2 regions of the Bacillus sp. JZ39 genome follow, and region 1 is predicted to be linked to the other one. Evidence: predicted binding sites of a transcription regulator. Region 1 holds the regulator's gene; the other holds the start of a gene.
What was found. The regulator LexA, encoded in region 1, represses DNA repair genes until DNA is damaged. The targets are predictions, from matches to a motif close to CGAACATATGTTCG.
Positions count from the first base shown of each region.

Region 2: a site for LexA is predicted at 1,387-1,400, ahead of dinB (damage-inducible protein DinB). Genes of this name have one in related genera too.

Region 1 is NZ_CP096389.1:1,885,885-1,889,094, forward strand. Features, by position in the region: gene fosB (metallothiol transferase FosB) at 61-495, shown strand; gene lexA (transcriptional repressor LexA) at 1,034-1,651, opposite strand; gene yneA (cell division suppressor protein YneA) at 1,801-2,118, shown strand; gene M1D65_RS09560 (YneB family resolvase-like protein) at 2,137-2,790, shown strand; gene M1D65_RS09565 (DUF896 domain-containing protein) at 2,854-3,087, shown strand.
Region 2 is NZ_CP096389.1:582,510-585,719, forward strand. Features, by position in the region: gene M1D65_RS03035 (amino acid permease) at 1-655, opposite strand, end outside; gene dinB (damage-inducible protein DinB) at 827-1,345, opposite strand; gene M1D65_RS03045 (MarR family transcriptional regulator) at 1,514-1,972, shown strand; gene M1D65_RS03050 (MMPL family transporter) at 1,969-3,210, shown strand, end outside.

The sequences.
Region 1 (3,210 bases):
AACTTTCTTATGAAAAAAGACGTATATGTGGATGATCAGCTTTCAAGGGGGGAATGATTTGTGGAGATAAAAGGAATCAATCACTTGTTATTTTCAGTTTCGCATTTGGATACATCGATTGATTTTTATCAAAAAGTGTTTGATGCAAAGCTTTTGGTAAAGGGAAGAACAACTGCATATTTTGACATGAACGGCATCTGGCTAGCGCTTAATGAAGAACCAGACATCCCGAGAAATGACATTAAGCTTTCTTATACCCATATTGCTTTTACAATTGAAGATCATGAATTTGAGGAGGTATCAGCTAAATTAAAAAGACTTCATGTCAATATTCTGCCTGGCAGAGAACGAGATGAACGCGATCGAAAATCAATTTATTTTACCGACCCTGACGGCCACAAATTTGAATTTCATACCGGAACCCTTCTAGACAGGCTTCGATATTACAAACAAGAAAAAAACCATATGCACTTTTATGATGAAACGGCCTTTTGATATCACACACCATATTTCATATAAGGTTAAATTTAAAGAAGGGTGTTGGTGGAGACTTTATGTTTGGGGAAGGTTTCTACCCGATTAGTTCAACGATGCCATATCTTTTGAACTGCACAAGTGATTGGGTGCAGGTGAAATTGAAATACATATTACATTTTATATGAAGAAAGCAAGCTGTTTTAACAGAGTGTTGAACTACCTAAACTATGTACTAAATTTTCAGTTATATCAATTGCCTCGCCCTTTAATAAATATAAAACCGCATCCTTCCACGACCTAAAAAATGAAACGTTTTTAAGAAGATAGCGTCTAATATTCTAAACGTACATATTTTGAACAAAAGTTTCCTGAAGGAAAGAAAATTTCTTGACTTCAACAATTGTTTGGTGGATAATTATGGTGTAAACATGATGTTCTTTTTCCTCCTATTCAGGCTCGCACCCAAAAGTCAGGGCGAGCCTGCTTTTTTTGAACAACAAACCCCCTCTCCGTAAAGGAAAAGGGGGTTATTTCATGCATCTGATAGATCAATAGATTAATGGACGGTTCTGAACACGCCAATCACTTTCCCTAGAATGCTGACATTCTGCAAAATGATAGGTTCCATCGTTGGGTTCTCAGGCTGCAAGCGAATGTGTGTATCCTCTTTATAGAATCGTTTTACAGTTGCTTCATCATCTTCTGTCATCGCAACTACAATTTCCCCATTGTTCGCTGTGTTTTGCTGTTTAACGATGACATAGTCCTTATCGAGAATACCAGCATCTATCATACTGTCTCCCATAATCTCCAGCATAAATACATGCTCGTCTGGAGGAACCATGCGGTCAGGGAGCGGAAAATATTCTTCAATATTTTCTACTGCAGTAATAGGAGATCCCGCCGTGACTTTACCGATGACTGGTACATTAACGACCTGGCTTTGCGGAATGTCTACTTCTTCATCAAGAATTTCTATTGCTCTTGGTTTTGTCGGATCCCGTCTGATCAGCCCTTTTGTTTCCAAGCGGGCCAAATGGCCGTGGACAGTAGAGCTGGACGCAAGCCCGACAGCCTCTCCGATCTCTCTCACGGAAGGCGGATATCCTTTTGATTTAACCTCTGCTTTAATAAAACGGAGGATATCAAGTTGCCTTTTTGATAGCTTCGTCATTTTTCGCACCTCAAAACGTCGATTTTAAGAAGATTATAGCATGATTTTCCTTACAGTACAAACATAGGTTCGAAAAAACAATTGACAGAAACGTTTGTTCGTATATACTGAAATTATAAAAATGCGAACAAACATTCCTGTTGGAGGTTATGATCATGAGTAAAGAATCTATTATTTTTGTCGGTCTGTTCACAGTGATTTTGAGCGCGGTTATCCTTATGCTGTCATATACAAGCAGCGACCAAGAGCTTAATCAGTATGTTAAAATAGAAGTCCAGCAAGGCGACACACTCTGGTCAATTGCTGATCAGGTAGCCGATACAAAAAAGATAAACAAAAATGATTTTATTGAATGGGTAGCTGATAAAAATCAACTTCAAACCTCTGATATCCAGCCGGGTGATGAGTTAGTGATCCCATTGAAAAAGAAGCATCAGGATGCATATGAATTAGCAACTGTAAGATAGAGAGGAAAGAGAGATAAAATGAAAGCACTCATTTATGCCCGTGTAAGCACAAATAAAGAACAGCAGGAAACGTCATTAAAACGGCAGGAGGAGGAGCTTACGGCCATTGCAGCGGAGAACGGCATGGAAGTGGTCAAAGTGATTTCAGAAAAAGCCAGCGGATATGAAATGGATCGGGATGGTGTATTTGAGCTGCTTGATGAGATTAAGAACGCTGATATTGATGTCATTTTGGTTCAGGATGAGACAAGGCTCGGACGGGGAAACGCAAAAATCGCACTGCTCCATTGTATTTATAGAGAAGGTGTGAAAGTCTATACAACGGCTCATAGAGGTGAACTGGAGTTATCGGAGGCTGACTCAATGGTCTTGGAAATCGTCAGCATTGTGGAAGAGTATCAGCGAAAGATTCACAACATGAAAATCAGACGGGGAATGAAACGTGCAGTAAAAAACGGTTTTAAACCGCAAAAAAACTTAAAAAACCAACATGGGAACAGTGGAAAAGAAAAAATAGAGGTGCCAATCTCAGAGATCGTCCGCCTGAGAGCGAATAAACTGACGTTTGCTGAAATCGCGGCTACCCTAAGAGGGTTTGGCTATGATGTCTCTAAAGCAACCGTTCACCGGCGTTTTCAGGAATACATAGAGAATGAAGAGACAGCAGAGTGAATCAGTTGTAAAACTTTTTTTGATCTAGTACTATATAGACAAAATGCAATAAAGGAGTTTAACATGATTTCAAACGCGAAAATTGCCAGAATTAATGAACTTGCTGCCAAAGCTAAAGCTGGCGTTATTACAGAAGAAGAAAAAGCCGAACAGCAAAAGCTCCGTCAAGAGTACTTGAAAGGTTTTCGTTCTTCTATGAAGAACACGTTAAAAAGCGTGAAAATCATTGACCCAGAAGGCAATGATGTAACACCAGAAAAGCTAAAAAGAGAAAAAAGAAATAACAAACTTCACTAATATAAGAGGAATACGGCAATATCGTATTCCTCTTTTGCATATACTATAATCAAAACTCTTATGTGACAAAATTCAACAAGTTTCTCTCAAATTTAAGCTGAAACAGTTGAGAAAAAGTCGTCA
Region 2 (3,210 bases), 1.3 Mb from region 1:
CAAACACAACCATCTGGAACGAGAGGATAAACCCGTGCATGCCATTCGGGAACAGGCCTCCGTGGCTCCAGAGATTTGTGAAGCTGGACACTCCTGAGCTTGTGGAAAAGCCTTTGAAAATCATCACAAGGCCAATGACGATTAACGCCAAAATGGCAATGACTTTAATCAAAGCAAACCAAAATTCTAATTCTCCAAACAGCTTGACTGTCGCCAGGTTCATAATCAGTAAAATAATTAGAGCGATTAAGCCAGGCACCCATTGCGGCACACCCGGGAGCCAATATTGAGTGTAGAGCCCGACTGCTGTCAGATCAGCCATCGCAATGGAAATCCAGCAGAACCAATATGTCCAGCCGGTGATAAATGCTGCCATATCGCCTAGGTAGTCTTGTACAAAATCCACAAAAGAGTGATAGTTCAAGTTTGATAACAGCAGTTCACCCAGCGATCTCATAATTAAAAAGCAAATGATCCCTGTGATCATATAAGCAAATAAAATCGAAGGTCCGGCAAAATGAATCGATTTGCCCGAGCCGAGAAATAAGCCTGTCCCAATGGCTCCGCCGATGGCGATGAGCTGGATATGCCTGTTTTTCAAGCCTCTCTGCAACGTTTGCTGATTTATATTGTCTTTCGTCATGTCGTCTGTCACTTTATGTGTTCCTCCATTGAAAATTGTTTATTGAGTCAGCAATCTATTTTTAATGATTATTATAACACTAAAATTTCTATCTTTTTTACTAAAAAAGGATTGATGAAAAGAATTTTAATGTGATTTGGACTATTTCCCGAAAAAAGCGGCTCCATTTAGGGAGCCGCTTTTTTATGCTTTTTCAGTTTTTTTCATAAACAGGTAGAGCCCGTAATCTGTCGGTGCGGATGCGTAGCCTGCCTGCCGCAGCATTGCTGTGATATTGCCGCGGTGGTATGTCCCGTGGTTGACAACGTGGGGAAGCAGTTCGGAAACAGTTGTTTTCATGATTCCGCTTGAGGGATTTTGAATCTGGAGTGGCTTATTGAGCTGTTCTTTTTGCTGTAAAAATAGTATATAGCGCTCGGATAACCTCAGAAAAAGGTCTTCCATTTCCTCTATTTCTTTAGCCTCTGTCTGTTCTTTAAGCTGTTCAGCTAAAGCCAAAGCATCGCTCAAGTTATTGCCGGAAAACACTTCAATCCAGCCGAGATCAGAAAGATAAACATGAGACAATACATGGGATATTGACGGAAACACGCTTTGAATTTCTTGATGGTATACCTCTTTTGGAAGCTCTTTTAATCGGTTGAATATTTGTTGATTGGCCCAGACGTTATATTCATACAATTTGAATGCCAAATCTGACATGTTAAAATTCCCCCTTTCGTGTGTATAGCTTCCATTATACACGAACGTGCGTTCTTATGTAGAGTGCTCGTGAATAAAATTTGTTGACATATATAGTTTAGGGGAATAAACTAATTGACATTGAACATAAAGTTTAGCGGGGTAAACTATAATGAGGAGGGGAAGATATTGAATGAACAAAAGCTATGTCAGGCGATAAACCTGTTTGTGGAAGTCCTGCTTGAAGGGACAGAATTTGTGCATCGTGAAATCAATCAGGATGTCTTCAAGCATATCTCAAGGGAACAGGCAGACCTGTTGAAAATTTTAAAAGTCAAGGGCCCAACATCTCCCGGCAGCCTGGCCATGTACCAAAATGTACATAAGAGCGCGATCTCTAACAGACTGAAAAAGCTGCTCGAAAAGGGATTGGTTCAATGGGGCGACTGTCCGGAAAAAAGTGATAGGCGCTCTAAGCTTATTAACATTACACCCAGTGGTGAACACATACTAGAAGAATTAGATTCTGCCATCTTTAACGCGCTCAAACCGCTGATCGATGATATAGATGAGGAACACTTACATTCCATCATCGAGATATTCACCATTTTAAAAAGCAAATTTAAAGGAGGAGATTCTGCCGAATGAGAGCAATCATCAAATTCAAGTGGGCAATTGCAGCCATAGTATTAGCACTTACCGTCGTTTTGAGTTTGTTTTCTCCGAACTTAACGGAGCTGGCCAATCAAAAGGGGCAGGCCCAGCTTCCCGCTGATGCCGTTTCAGAAAGAGCAAACGCCATTTTAAAACAAGCGGGAGAAGACAATAATTCGATCAGTGTCGTCTTTACATTAGACCATGCTCTAAAGAAAGAAACAGAGAATCAGCTTCGGATAATGATCGATAAAATTAAAAAGATCGACGGTGTAGAAGAGGTAACATCTCCTCTGTCAGCGGAAAAAGAAGTCAAAGACCAGTTGATGTCGAAAGACAAGAAAACCGTTCTCATGCCTGTCACGATTACAGGTTCTGATAAAAAGGCGGAAAAAATTGCGGACGAGATTTATCAAATCGTTCCTGATGATTTGACCGCATATATTACAGGAGCTTCCCTTATCAACCAGGATTTCGCTCACAGCTCAGAGGAAGGGCTTAAGAAAACGGAAGTGATTACAGTCTGCCTGATCATCGGTTTACTGTTGATCGTGTTCCGATCTGTTGTGACGCCTTTTATCCCGATTGTGGTTGTCGGTTTTTCTTATCTGATCAGTCAATCCATACTGGGCATCCTTGTATACAATGTTGATTTTCCAATCTCGACGTTTACGCAAACCTTCTTAGTCGCGATCCTGTTCGGCATTGGAACAGATTACTGCATACTGCTTCTTACACGATTCCGTGAAGAATTGGCAAACGGGCATGATAAAAAAGAAGCGGCGCTTATCGCTTACCGCACAGGGGGAAAAACCTTATTTATCAGCGGATTCGCGGTATTAATCGGATTTTCCGCCTTAGGATTTGCGAAGTTTGCGATTTTCCAATCCGCAGTAGGGGTAGCAGTCGGTGTGGGAATTTTAATGATCATCCTCTACACACTGCTGCCATTATTTATGGTGACGCTGGGTGAAAAATTATTCTGGCCTTCTAAGAAAGTGCTGTCACATAGTGATAACAAACTATGGGCGTTTCTCGGCAGACACTCCGTTGCGCGTCCGTTTCTGTTCATTGTCATCACGGTGGTGATTACGCTTCCGTTCATCTTGACCTATGATGACCAGATTTCATTCGACTCAACTGCGGAAATCAGCAGCGATTATAAATCTATAAAAGCTCTCGAGGCCATTAAGGATGGATTCGGGGAAGGAAAAGCGTTCCCGATCAATGTT